Regions from separate parts of the Leucobacter sp. CX169 genome, predicted to be linked through region 1. Evidence: predicted binding sites of a transcription regulator. Region 1 holds the regulator's gene; the other holds the start of a gene.
The links. Region 1 encodes HrcA, which represses chaperone genes, less so after heat shock. Its sites were predicted from a motif close to TTNGCACTCGNNNNNNNCGAGTGCNAA; they were not measured.
Positions count from the first base shown of each region.

Region 2: the regulator HrcA is predicted to act here: its motif matches at 5,397-5,423, upstream of groL (chaperonin GroEL).

Region 1 is NZ_CP071051.1:1,223,869-1,231,032, forward strand. Features, by position in the region: gene lepA (translation elongation factor 4) at 1-1,527, shown strand, start outside; gene JW030_RS05440 (DUF1990 family protein) at 1,524-2,282, shown strand; gene hemW (radical SAM family heme chaperone HemW) at 2,282-3,508, shown strand; gene hrcA (heat-inducible transcriptional repressor HrcA) at 3,596-4,633, shown strand; gene dnaJ (molecular chaperone DnaJ) at 4,704-5,792, shown strand; gene JW030_RS05460 (16S rRNA (uracil(1498)-N(3))-methyltransferase) at 5,773-6,576, shown strand; gene JW030_RS05465 (hypothetical protein) at 6,585-7,164, shown strand, end outside.
Region 2 is NZ_CP071051.1:2,523,636-2,530,799, forward strand. Features, by position in the region: gene JW030_RS11565 (cell wall metabolism sensor histidine kinase WalK) at 1-776, shown strand, start outside; partial or broken gene JW030_RS11570 (IS481 family transposase) at 911-1,884, shown strand; gene JW030_RS11575 (hypothetical protein) at 1,895-2,128, opposite strand; gene JW030_RS11580 (glycosyltransferase family 2 protein) at 2,125-3,609, opposite strand; gene groL (chaperonin GroEL) at 3,741-5,360, opposite strand; gene JW030_RS11590 (LytR C-terminal domain-containing protein) at 5,483-6,136, opposite strand; gene JW030_RS11595 (hemin ABC transporter substrate-binding protein) at 6,196-7,164, opposite strand, start outside.

The DNA.
Region 1 (7,164 bases):
TGCGAGGGCGCGATCCTGCTGGTCGACGCTGCGCAGGGCATTGAGGCCCAGACGCTCGCAAACCTCTATCTCGCGATGGAGAACGACCTCGAGATCATTCCGGTGCTGAACAAGATCGACCTGCCGGCGGCCGACCCCGAGAAGTACGCGAAGGAAATCTGCGACCTCATCGGCGGCAACCCCGACGACATCCTGCGGGTATCGGGCAAGACCGGTATGGGCGTGGAAGAGCTGCTCGACCTGGTCGTGCAGAAAGTCCCGGCCCCGGTCGGCGACGAGAGCGCGCCGTCGCGCGCCATGATTTTTGACTCGGTGTACGACTCGTACCGCGGTGTCATCACGTACGTCCGCGTCATCGACGGTCGCATCTCGCCCCGCGAGAAGGTCCAGATGATGTCGACGGGCGCGACCCACGAGGTGCTCGAGATCGGCGTCTCCTCGCCCGAACCGACGCCCTCGAAGGGGCTCTCGGTCGGCGAGGTTGGCTACCTCATCACCGGCGTGAAGGACGTCCGCCAGTCCAAGGTCGGCGACACGATCACCTCGCACCGCAACCCCGCCACCGAGGCGCTCGACGGATATACCGACCCGAAGCCGATGGTCTTCTCGGGCCTGTACCCGATCGACGGCTCGGACTACCCGGTGCTGCGCGAGGCGCTCGACAAGCTCAAGCTCTCGGACGCGTCGCTGCAGTACGAGCCCGAGACTTCGGTCGCGCTCGGCTTCGGCTTCCGCTGTGGCTTCCTCGGCCTCCTGCACCTCGAGATCGTCACGGAGCGTCTGCGCCGCGAGTTCGATCTCGACCTGATTGCCACGGCCCCCTCGGTCGTCTACCAGGTCACCCGTGAGGACAACGCCGAGATTACGGTGACGAACCCCTCGGAGTACCCCGACGGCAAGATCAAGAGCGTGCGGGAGCCGGTCGTGCGCGTCGCGGTCCTGGCCCCCAAGGACTACGTCGGCACGATCATGGAGCTCTGTCAGAGCCGCCGCGGCACCCTGATGGGCATGGAGTACCTTGGCGAGCGCGTCGAGCTGCGCTACTCAATGCCGCTCGCGGAAATCGTCTTCGACTTTTTCGACCACCTGAAGAGTCGCACGCAGGGCTACGCGAGCCTCGACTACGAGCCCATGGGTGAGCAGGAGGCGGACCTCGTCAAGGTCGACATCCTGCTGCAGGGCGAAGCGGTTGACGCGTTTAGCGCGATCGTGCACCGCGACAGCGCCTACGCTTACGGAACCCTCATGGCCGAGCGCCTGCGCAAACTCATCCCGCGCCAGCAGTTCGAGGTGCCCATCCAAGCCGCGATCGGCGCCCGCATCATCGCCCGTGAGACGATCCGCGCGATCCGCAAGGACGTGCTTGCCAAGTGCTACGGCGGCGACATCAGCCGCAAGCGCAAGCTGCTCGAGAAGCAGAAGGAGGGCAAGAAGCGCATGAAGATGGTTGGCCGCGTCGAGGTCCCTCAGGAGGCGTTCATTGCTGCCCTCTCGGGCGACACGGAGGGCAAGGAGGTCAAAAATTGACCCAGCGACGAGCCAGTCACATTGAGGTCCCCGCGACGTACGCGTCCGTGGGAGCCTCGAACGCCCCAGACCTCATGCGGTTCCCGCCCGAGGGCACGACGCCGTTTGAGGACTCCGTCCGCCTGGGCAGCGGCCAGGACCGCTTCACCATCGCCTCGAGCGCGCTCATGACCTGGGGCGCCGCGCGTGGCGCCGGCCTCGTGGTCGAGGAGGTCGTGGTCGGCGACGGCGGCGCCTACTCCGGGATCGAGTTCGACGCCCAGGGCACCCCGGTCACCCCGGGCAGCGCCGAGCAGAACTTCGGCCCGGATGGCGAGCCCTACATCACCGCCGGCACCACCGCCCGACTGGGCGGGGGCGGCCAGGAGGCTCGCAAGATTCGCGTGGTCTACGTCGTGAACGAACCGCGCAGGATCGGCCTGGCGGTCGGTTCCATGGATGATTCCGGCGCGATCGGCGAGTCCCTCTACTGCGTCGAGTTCCGCGAGGACGACTCGGTCTGGGCGACCGTGCGGGGGTTCCTCGTCGCGCCCGAATCTGGCCTCTTGGGCATCAAGGGTCGTACGCAGCTCAAGAAGGCGATGGAGTCCGCGCGCGATCAGCTGCGTGCGTTGCTGCCGGCAGCCGCCGCGAGCGCCGAGGCAGACGCGACTCCTGAGGCTGCCGGGCAGACGACGGCGATCGAGGACGCGCCATCCGAGCCCGCAGTAAACGATGACGGCGACGACTCCGGCACGCTCGACGCTGTGAACTGATGCCGAGCGTCCTGCCCGACGGTATCCCGGCTCCGGAAGATGGCTCGCTGCCCGCGAGCGTGCTGGCCGGCGCCCGCGAGCGCGCCTTCGGCGTCTACGTGCACGTGCCCTATTGCCGCGTCCGCTGCGGCTACTGCGACTTCAACACTTACACTGCGAGCGAGCTGCGCGGCACGACCCAAGAGAGCTACGCCGACGAGGTGCAGCGCGAGCTCGCCCTCGGTGCCGAGGTCCTCCGCCGCGCGGGCCTGCCCGAGCGCGCCGCCTCCACCGTCTTTTTCGGCGGCGGCACCCCGACGCTGCTGCCCGCGTCCGACCTGGGCAAAATGCTCGGCAGGATCCGGGCCGAGTGGGGCATTGCCGATGGCGCGGAGGTCACGACCGAGGCGAATCCCGACTCGGTCGACGCCGCGTACCTCGTCGAGCTCAAGGAAGCGGGCTTCACCCGCGTGAGCTTCGGCATGCAGTCGGCGGTGCCGAGCGTGCTCGCGACCCTCGACCGCACGCACTCGCCCGAGCGGCTTCCGCTCGTGACCAGGTGGGCGCGCGAGGCCGGCCTCCAGGTGAGCGTCGATCTGATCTACGGCACCCCCGGGGAGACGATCGAGGACTGGGAGCGCTCGCTCGACGCGGCGATCGCGCTCGAGCCCGATCACCTGTCGGCGTACGCGCTGATCGTCGAGGCCGGCACGAAGCTCGCGGCGCGCATTAAGCGCGGCGAGGTGGCTGCCCCGGACGACGACTTGCACGCCGAGATGTACGAGCTGGCTGACGCGCGCCTAGGCGCCGCGGGCTTCAGCTGGTACGAGGTGTCGAACTGGGCGAAGGGCCCCGAATTCCGTTCGCGGCACAACCTGTCGTACTGGACGGGCGAGGACTGGTGGGGCGCGGGCCCCGGCGCGCACTCCCACGTTGGTGGGGTTCGGTGGTGGAACGTCAAGCACCCGGCGGCCTACGCCGAGCGGATGGCCCGCGGTGTCTCGCCGGCGCACGCCCGCGAGCTGCTCGATGACGAGGCGCGGCGCACCGAGCGCGTGCTGCTCGAGTCTCGCATCAGCGACGGGCTGCCCGTGAGCGCCCTCGATGCGGCCGGGCGCCAGGCAGTTGCCGGGCTCATTGCCGATGAACTCGTGGATCCCGCGGCCGCGTTTGCCGGTCGAGTGGTACCGACGCTGCGTGGGCGCTTGTTGGCGGATATCGTCGTGCATCGCCTCCTCGGTGCTTAGTGGGTGCGCTTCAGCTTTTCTGGGGAGCTCTGCGCTAGGCTTTTAGCACTCCGGCAACGAGAGTGCCAGTAATCGAAGGGGGGGCGAATGGTCTCGGAACGCAGCTTGGCTGTGCTGCACGCCATCGTGGGCGACTACGTCGTCTCGCACGAGCCCGTTGGTTCGAAGGCATTGGTCGATCGGTACCAGTTCGGCGTCTCGGCGGCGACCATTCGCAACGATATGGCCCTACTCGAGGAGGAGGAGCTGATCGCGGCTCCGCACACCTCGTCCGGTCGGGTGCCCACCGACAAGGGGTACCGGCTCTACGTCGATACGCTGCGCGACCTGCGGCCGCTGAGCCAGGCGCAGCGGACCGCGATTGAGCGCTTTCTTGATGATTCGAGCGACCTTGACGACGCGCTCGCCCGCACGGTTCGCCTGCTCGCGCAGCTCACCAATCAGGTTGCAGTGGTGCAGTACCCGTCGCTCAAGCGCGCGGTCGTGCGGCATATCGAGCTTGTGGCGGTCGCCGAGGATCGGGTGTTGTGCGTCCTCATCACGGGGACCGGCGTCGTCGAGCAGCAGATTGCTCGCCTCCCGGGCGCGCAGGTCACCGAGGCCTGGGTGCACGGCGTGCGCGACCGGATCACCCCGGCCCTGATCGGGCTGGACATCGAGCAGGCGGCCGGCGCCGCGGCGCGGTTGCTCGCCAGCTGCGACGACTGGGCGAGGCCAGAGGAGGCCGAGCTCGTCGGCACGGTGCTCGGGGTGCTGATCGGCCAGCTGCAGTCCAACCGCACCGACCGCATCGCGCTCTCGGGGACAGCGAATCTCACGAAGCCGGGGGAGAGCTTTGGCGGGCTTCCGGCGGTCCTCGAGGCGATTGAGGAGCAGGTGACCCTGCTGCGCCTCTTCGGGGAACTCACGAGCGACGGTCGCGAGGTCACCGCTTCGATCGGCCGCGAAAACCTGCAGTACGGACTGCCCGACACCGCGGTGATCGCGTCCAGCTACGAGTCGTCCAGCGACTCGGTGTCGCGTATCGGGGTGCTTGGCCCCATGCGCATGGATTACGCCGGCAACATGACCGCGGTGCGCGCTGTCGCCCGCTACCTGAACCGGATGCTGGGGAGTGGCACCTAGGGCCTTGCCCCGAGAGTCCCCTCTGCATCGTTGAATTGACCGAAACACACACCTGAAGGAGTCGCCAGCAGTGGTCGACCATTATGAGACCTTGGGCGTCGAGCGCGACGCCAGCATCGAGCAGATCAAGAAGGCGTACCGCAAGCTCGCCCGCGAGCTGCACCCCGACGTGAACCCGAGCCCCGAGGCATCCGAGCGGTTCAAAGCGGTCACTCACGCCTACGATGTGCTCAGTGACCCGCAGGAACGCCAGCAGTACGACATGGGCGGGCAGGGCGGAAACGCCGGAGGCTTCGGCGATATCTTCGAGACCTTCTTCGGGGGCGGCTTCGGCGGGCAGCAGGGCCCGCGCTCGCGCACCGAACGCGGGCAGGACGCGCTCATTCGCGTCGATGTCACCCTCGAGGACGTCATGTTCGGGGTGCAGCGCGAGCTGTCGGTCGACACCGCGGCGCTGTGTGGCACCTGCAACGGCAGCTGCTGCCAGCCGGGCACCTCGCCCACCACCTGCGACGTCTGCCACGGCTCCGGTTCGGTCCAGCGCCAGGTCCGTTCGCTGTTCGGCAACGTCGTCACGAACCACCCCTGCGGATCGTGCCGCGGGCATGGCACGATCATCGAGCACCCCTGCGTGGAGTGCGGCGGGCAGGGACGCGTGCGCGAGCGCCGCACCATCACCGTCGACATCCCCTCGGGCATCGAGACGGGCACCCGTATGCAGATGCGCGGCGGCGGCGAGGTCGGCCCCGCGGGTGGCCCGAACGGCGACCTGTTCATCGAGTTCCGCGTGGCCCACCACGACGTGTTTAGCCGCGAGGGCGATGACTTGCTCTGCACCCTCGAGGTACAGATGACCGACGCGATCCTCGGCGCCACCGCGACGGTGCCGGGTCTCGACGGCGACATCTCGCTCGAGATCGCCCCGGGTTCGCAGTCGGGCGACATCATGACGGTCCGCGCCCGCGGTGTGCAGAAGCTCCGCAGCACCGCGCGCGGCGACCTCAAGGTGGCCATCCAGGTAATCACCCCGACGAAGCTGAGCTCCCGCGAGCGGGACCTCGTGCACCAGCTTGCCGCGCTCCGCAAGGAAGACGGGCCCAAGCTCGGCGAGTTCCAGCAGGGACTCTTCGGCAAGATCCGTGACCGCTTCTTCCGCTAGGCCGGAGCTCGAGATGGCGAACCTGTACTTCACCGACACGGCAAGTGCTTCGGACTTTGCCCCCGGCGGTCTCCTTGAGGTCACCGGGGAAGAAGCGCGCCACGCGGTCGCCGTGAGTCGGCTGCGTGTCGGCGAGCAGATCCTGATCGGTGACGGCGCGGGCGTGATCGCGAGCGGTGTCGTCGAGACCGCCGAGAAGAAGCGCTTCACCGTGCGCGTGGCGTCCGTTCGGCGCGAAAAGCGCCCTGAGCGTCGCGTTGTGCTCGTCCAGGCCCTCGCGAAGGGGGACCGCGCCGAGCGGGCGGTCGAGCAGTCGACCGAGTTCGGTGTCGACGCCATTGCGCCCTGGGAGTCCGCGTACACGATCTCGCGCTGGCGGGGCAAGGGCACAAACGGCGATGAGAACGTCGCGAAGGGCGTCGCCAAGTGGCAACGCATCGCGCGCGAGGCGTCCAAGCAGTCGCTGCGCGCGCACATTCCAGAGGTCACCCAGCCGCTGCTCATGGCTGAGTTGTGTGAACTCGCCGCGGGCGAGTCGAACGTCGTCGTCCTGCACCCACGGGGCGAGCGCACGCTGAGCTCGTGGGCCGCCGAGATTTCGGGGCAGGATCCGCGCGACATCTACCTCGTGGTCGGCCCCGAGGGCGGCCTGAGCGACGCCGAGATCGACCGGCTTGCCGGCGCGGGCGCCGAGATCCTGCTGCTGGGATCGACGGTGCTGCGGACGTCGAGCGCGGGACCGGCGGCCCTAGCCATCGTGAATGTCGCGCTCGGACGCTGGTAGCGCGAGCGGTGGCGAGGCGACGACGCCGACCGTGGAGCCGTGAGCTGAAGCTCACCCTCGGGTTCGTCGGGCTCCTCGCGGCGGCTGGCTGGGTCGGCCCCATCTGGGTCTGGTCAGCGGCGCTGGGGCACCCGGAGACGCTGACCTTCGGGCGCGCGGCGGCGGTGGCGGCGTTCGCCCTGCTCGGGGCGGCCGGCGGGCTGACCTTCGTCTGGTGTACCCAGCGGCAACCGAAGTTTGTCCGGTGCTGGTTCTTGCTCCTCTCCACGTCGGCGGTCTCCTCGTTTCTCTCGTTTGCGGCGTTCAATCTGGTGGCCGCGAGATTTGGTGCGGGCAGGATCCTGCCGGTCTGCCTGGCGTTTCTGATCGTGACGATCGTGACGGCGAGCACCGCGGTGCTGGTCGTCACCCGGGCGCGGAGGCCGCCGAGCCGGAAGCGTCGCGTCCGGATCACCTGGCGGCACTGGCTGAGCTGGGGCGTGCTCGCGGCCATGGGGGCGATGCTCGTGGTCATGGGCGTCGGCCAGTTTGTACCGTCGGCAGAAGCGAATTGCCTCGTGTCTTCCAATGAGCATATTCGGACTCCGG
Region 2 (7,164 bases), 1.3 Mb from region 1:
AGCGCGCCTTCGAACAGCGCGCGCTCGACCTCATCCCGCTCGCGCGAGACGCCGCGCTCGACACACAGGCGCAGGATCCGAGCCGCACCGTCACCGTGATTGTCGACCCGTCCGCCGTCGACGCCGGTGCGACGGTCGCCGCGATGGATCCGGCACCGGCAGGTGCCCGGCAACGCGGCGCCCCGAAGCGCGTCTTGCCGACCGTCCCGAGCGGCGAGGACGATGTCGTCGCTCCGGCCGAGCAGCAGAAGGCCGCCAAGGCGGCGCCCGCGACCCTCGCAACCGGCGCCATCGCATTCGGCAGCCAGGCCCTCGCTCGGCTGCGCCGGAAGGGCCCGGGCGACGGTAGCCAGCTGGCCGATGCGTCGAGCGTCATCTCCGATTCAGGCCCGCTGCCGCTCGTGTACGAGCCGCGGCGCCCCATCGTGCTGGGCGACGAGCACAAGGTGCGCCAGGTGATGTCGAACCTCATCGGGAACGCACTACGGCACACGCCCGCGGGCAGCCCGATCGACATCGTGGTGTCGGTCGCCCCGCAGCGCGGCACGGCCCGATTCGACATCGTGGACCACGGCGAGGGCATCCCCGAGCAGATCCGCGAGCGCATTTTTGAGCGGTTCTGGCGTGCCGACACGTCGCGCAACCGCGAGACGGGCGGCTCCGGCCTCGGGCTCGCCATCGTGTCGTCGATCGTCGCGGCGCACGGCGGCACGGTCGTTGCACGTGAAACTCCCGGCGGCGGCGCGACCTTCAGCGTCGAGCTTCCACTCGCGTAGCGACCACGCTCGGGCCCGGCACCGGCCTAGTTGTACCCGGCCATGACGTTGGTGACACTTTAGGTCTTGTGAAAAGGGAGAACCTCCTGGCTTAGTGGAGATGTTGAAGTCATCCGCATAGCCAGGAGGTTCTCTTGTCTTACGTTAATGCCCGACTGACTGTTCGCGGGAGAGCGTTGCTCATTGAACGCGTCATTGGTTCCCATCGTCCCGTCGCTCATGTCGCCAAAGAACTCGGCATTTCCCGGCAATGCGCGCATCGCTGGGTTCGCAGATACAAAGACGAGGGCCCTGCGGGACTGCTGGATCGCTCGTCTCGGCCACGGTGTTCGCCGACCCGGACGAGTCCGGATCGTGAACAGGTCGTGCTCGAGTCCCGCTCTCGACTTCGCGCAGGCCCGTTGCGCATCGCTGCAGACACCGGTGTTCCTGCCCGAACCGTGTCACGCGTGTTAGCACGCCACCACGTCCCGCCGCTGAGCTGGTGTGATCCGATGACCGGCGAACTCATTCGGGCCTCTCGCGCCACGGAGAACCGTTACGAGTATGAGCGGCCTGGCGAGATGGTCCATGTTGATGTGAAGAAACTCGGCCGCATCCCCGACGGTGGTGGCTGGCGAGCCGACCTGACCCAAACCCGCCGCAATCACGTCACCGGCCACCAGGGGGTCGGGTTCGACTATGTCCACGCCGTGATCGATGACCACAGTCGCCTCGCTTACGCCGAGATCCATTCCGACGAGAAAGGCGTCACCGCTGCCGGCGTATTGTGCGAGCTGCAGCGTTCTTCGCGGCATGCGGTATCCCCGCGATCAAGCGGGTCCTTTCGGACAACGCGTTCGCCTACCGGAAATCGGCCGCGTTCAAGGACGCCGTCGCCGAGCTTGGCGCAGTTCAACGTTTCATCAAGCCCCATTGCCCCTGGACGAACGGCAAAGTTGAACGCCTCAACCGCACCCTGCAAACCGAGTGGGCCTATAGGCAGGTCTTCACCAGCAATGACGAACGATCGGCCGCTCTTGCGCCCTGGTTGGACTTCTACAACACTAAACGCATCCACACCGGCATCGGAGCAACACCCATCAGCCGAGTGTCACCAACGTCATGACGCAGTACACCTAGTCGTTGCTTTCGGGGTAGATGCTGCGGGTTTCGGTCCGCCGGTTCCGCGACGTGAAGAGGTCCGACAGGTACCACTTGGGTAGGATCTTGGCGACCGCGAGCACGGCGTACATCACGGTGTTGATCGCAACGAACGCGGCGAGCACGGCGAACCAGTCCGATTGCAGTGTCGACTCGGGCAGCAGAATCCCGGCGTGCACAGCGTCGGTCGCCCAACTCTCGATCATCATGCGTTCCCCTCGCGCTCAGACTCCGCGGCCCGCTCGGCGCTCCTGTCTGGCCCCGCGCCTTCCGCCTCACTCTCGGACGCGACCCCGTTCCCCCAGGCCGCCTTACGCCCCAGGCTGATCTCGAGCACTCCGGTGACGTACACCACGTTTAGGAACATATCGAAGAAGAGCTCGGGAAAGAGCGCCAGGGCGAGGAGCCGGGCCCGCGGGCCCCCTGCCCACACCGTCACGACGCGCTCGAGCAAGAAGAGCGAGCCGACCCCGATCCAGAACGGGAACCAGATCCAGTGGTCGAGCGAGAGGAACGTGACGATGAGGAGAAGGAAGAAGGAGCTAAGCGCGATCACGCTGTATCCGATTCCGAGCTGTTGGGCCCAGTACCGGAACGTGTGCGGGGTGAGTCGGTAGCTGCCCAGGTTCTCGAGCGCTCCACGCTGCCACCGCAGGCGCTGCACCCAGAGTTCGCGCCAGGTCGGCATGAGCTCCGTCACGACCTGGCACTTCTCGGGCGAGATCATCAGCCCGCCGAGCGACTTGATCGCGAGCGTGAGCTCGTTGTCCTCCGTGAGCGCCATGGTGTCGTAGACGTCGCCGGGCCTGCCGGGAAGACCTTTACCCCGCTCGCCCGCCACAGTGCGCATTGCCGTGGCCCGAAAGACGGACGCCGTCCCCGTCAACACGAAGACGCGGCCTCGGCGTCGAGCGATCTCGCGCCGATACCGCAGGTACTCGTTGCGCTGGAACTGCCCGATGAGGCCGTGCCCCTCCTCCCCGACGAACAATCCCCCGACCGCCATGAGCGCGCGGTCGCTCGTGAAGCGCTGCGTCGCGGCAGTGAGGAAGCCCGGGTCCAGCACAGTATCGGCGTCGACGACCATTACCAGGTCGTTGGGGCCCATGCCCGGCAGCAGCGTCTGCAGCGCCTGGTTCAGTGCGCCCGCCTTCTTCTCTCGGTTGCCGACCGTCGCGAACACCTCCGCGCCGTGGGCTCGGGCGACACCAGCGGTGTTGTCGTTGCAGTTGTCGGCGACCACAATGATGCGCGCCGGCAGCTCCTCCTGTGCGAGCACCGCGCTCAGCGCCGCAGCGATGATCGCCTCCTCGTTGTGCGCCGGCATCAGCACGGTCACCGTAATCGGGCCGGAGAAGACGCCGCGGGTCTGCTCCATGATGACCTTTGGGGCGAGCGGTGTGCTGACCGGGTTGCTCGAGCGCCGCGAGCGAACGGCCACGCTGCGTTCGAGGAGCGCGATGCTCGCCGCGAAAAATAGCGCGAGCGCGATGGCTGAGATCACGACCTGCGGGTCGGGCGCGGTCGTGCTGTAGAAGATCTGCCAAATCCCAAAGATTGCTCGGGTCGCAGGCTCTGAAATCGGCAACGGCTCGTCGATCGCGAGCGTGAAGAAGAGCAGCGCAGCGGCGCCGCCTGCGACCAGGAGCACCCCCACCCCCGCGAGGCGTTCAAATCCACGACCCGTCATAGAAAAATCCTAGCGATGATTGCGCCAGAGCGGAGCGTCAGTTCTGGATCTCGTACACCGGCCTAAGCTCCGGCATACGAAAAGCGGGGCAGCGGCCCGAAGGCCACTACCCCGCTTATGCGCAGGTTGGACTAGAAGTCCATGCCACCCGTGGGGTCGCCGCCGCCTGCAGCTGCGGGCTCCGGCTTCTCAGCGACAACGACCTCGGTCGTGAGGAAGAGGCCGGCGATCGAGGCTGCGTTCTGCAGCGCCGAGCGGGTCACCTTGGCGGGGTCGAGGATGCCCTGAGCGATCAGGTCACCGTACTCGCCCGTCGCGGCGTTGAGGCCGTGACCGTTGGGGAGCTCCGACACCTTGTTCACGACAACGCCGGGCTCGAGGCCCGCGTTCATCGCGATCTGACGCAGGGGCGCCTCGATGGCGACCTCGACGATGCGAGCGCCAACGGCCTCATCACCGGTGAGGTTCAGCCCAGCGAAGACAGCCTTGCCGGCCTGGATCAGCGCGACGCCGCCGCCGGGCAGGACGCCCTCTTCGACAGCAGCCTTTGCGTTGCGGACTGCGTCCTCAATGCGGTGCTTGCGCTCCTTGAGCTCGACCTCGGTAGCCGCGCCAGCCTTGATGACTGCAACGCCGCCAGCAAGCTTCGCGAGGCGCTCCTGGAGCTTCTCGCGATCGTAATCGCTGTCCGTGTTCTCGATCTCGCGGCGGATCTGCGCGACGCGACCTGCGATCGCGTCTTCCTCGCCTGCACCCTGGACGATGGTGGTCTCGTCCTTGGTGATGATGACCTTGCGGGCACGACCGAGCATGTCGAGGGTCGCGTTCTCGAGCTTCAGGCCGACCTCTTCCGAGATGACCTGTCCGCCCGTGAGGATCGCGATGTCCTGCAGCATAGCCTTGCGGCGATCGCCGAAGCCGGGAGCCTTGACGGCAACCGACTTGAAGATGCCACGGATCTTGTTGAGCACGAGGGTCGCGAGCGCTTCGCCCTCGACGTCCTCGGCAATGATGAGGAGCTGCTTGCCCGACTGGATGACCTGGTCAACGACCGGGAGGAGATCCTTGATGCTCGAGACCTTGCTGTTGACGACGAGGATGTACGGATCCTCGAAGACAACTTCCTGGCGGTCTGCGTCGGTGACGAAGTACGCCGACAGGTAGCCCTTGTCGAAGCGCATGCCCTCGGTGAGCTCGAGCTCGGTGCCGAACGTGTTCGACTCCTCGACGGTGACGACGCCTTCCTTGCCGACCTTGTCGATCGCCTCGGCGATGAGCTTGCCGATCTGCTCGTCAGCGGCCGAGATCGACGCGGTTGCCGCGATCTGGTCGGTGGTCTCGATGTCCTGAGCGTTCTCGAGGAGCTGCGCCGTTACAGCGGCAACGGCCTTCTCGATGCCCTTCTTGATCGCGATGGGGTCGCTGCCGGCGGACACGTTGCGGAGGCCCTCACGGACCAGTGCCTGTGCGAGCACGGTTGCGGTGGTGGTGCCGTCGCCTGCGACGTCGTCAGTCTTCTTGGCGACCTCCTTGACGAGCTCGGCACCGATCTTCTCGAACGGGTCGTCCAGCTCGATCTCCTTGGCGATGGAGACACCATCGTTGGTGATCGTGGGGGCGCCCCACTTCTTCTCGAGCACGACGTTGCGACCGCGGGGACCAAGGGTCACCTTCACGGCGTCGGCGAGAATGTTGAGACCGCGCTCAAGGCCGCGGCGGGCCTCTTCATCAAAGGCAATGATCTTAGCCATAAGTGTTCTCGATCCTCCAGGGTGTTACGAGTGGAATTAGCACTCGAGAGATCGGAGTGCTAACCACAATCTTGGCACTCGCACCCTGAGAGTGCAAGCGCAAGGAGGAGGTCCGGCGCCGCCTACTCGGCGGGCTGCTCTTCGGCAGGCGTCTCTTCCGCCGGCGCGGCGGGCGTATCGCTCGGCATCTCGACGGCGCCGGGGCCGCGGTAGTCGCTGCCCAGCAACACGATGAGCCGCGCGCCGTAACTCGCGTAGTCCGGCTGCAGGTAGTACGAAGCGCCACCGAGCTGCTCGCCGAGGCCCTTGGCGAATGCCTCGTCTTTCGGATCAACGTAGAAGATCGCAGAGATCGTCACGTCCCGCTGATCGGCGACACCAGCAAAAATCACGTCACCCAGCGCGCCGGTCCGGATCGCCTGATCGACGTTGTCTTCGAGTCCGTCCGCCGGGCTGCCATTCAGGATCGCGATCGTCGCGGCGGGGTCGATCTCGCCGACCACCTGCACGGGCGCCGGCTTCTTGGTCTCCTCGACCGCGCCGGGCAACTGCACGTTGCCTGGCCCGATCACGATGAAGACAATACCCAGGGTGGCGAGCACCGCGGCAGTGAGCAGCACCATGAGCGCGCGCAGCCAGAACGACCCCGCCCGCTCGGGCGAACGGTGCACCCCGACACGGTGGCTGCGCTCGACCAGGTCATAGCGATCCTGCGGGGCGCGCGTGCTTGCCGCACGGGCCTCACCGCTGGATTCAGCGCTCTGCTTCTGCGCCACGCGCGTACCTCCGGATGATTGCACTCCCACTCAGGCACTCGCCCGAGACCGTTCCCACCTTACTCGGCAGAACTCTGCTTCCCTGGCAGCGAATCGGGAGCGTACAGCGCGCGCGCCAGCCCATCGAGCACATCGGGAATGCGGGTGCCTCCCGCGAACAAGGCAGTGTCGTCCACGTCAATGATCCTGCGATTCTTGCCAGCGGTCGTCAACGCGACGCTCGGCACGCCCTCGAGCAGCCCGTCAACGCCGCCCGCGCTCTCGAGACCCTCGGTCATCACAACAATCACGTCGGGGTCGATCGCGATGAGTGCCTCGTCGGTCATGGGCTTCATGCCAGTCCAACCGATTTCCTTTGCGACGTCGACCGCCCCCACCGCCTCGATGACCGAGTCAATTCCGCTGCCCTCACCGAAGAGGTAGTAGATTCCGGCGGTGCCGCGAATGTACAGGAACGCGACGCGCGGCTTGTCGGCAAGACCTCCCGGCACGAGGGGCTTGATCTCAAGCATCTTGGAAGCGATCGCCGTTTGAATCTCAGCGACGAGCTGCTCGCCCAGGGCCGGAACGCCGAGGGCGGCGGCGACCTCGCGGGCGGCCGTGTAGGTGCTGTCAAAGTCGTCGGACTTGGTCACGACCACGACGGGGATGCCCGCGTCGCGCAGCTGCAAGAGCACGTCGATAGGGCCGATCGACCCGTCCGTGATGATGAGCGTCGGCGCGAGTGCGATGACGCTCTCGGCGTCGATCGTGTGCCCGGCCTTCGTGACCACGGGCAGATCGGCGGTGCCCTCGGTGCTCGTCGAGGTGTCGCGCCCCACGAGCCGGTCCCCCAGGCCATAGGCATGCACGAGATCCGCAAGCGTGCCCGTCATGGACAGCGCGAGCACTCGAGACGTGTCGGTGACCTCGATCTCGCGGTCGCCGCCGCGGTCGCGAGAAACGACCGTCGTGGGCAGATCGGCCTCGGGGTTGTCGGCGATCGGCTGCAGCGTCGGGCCGCCGATCACCGCGGTCGTCGGGCCCTG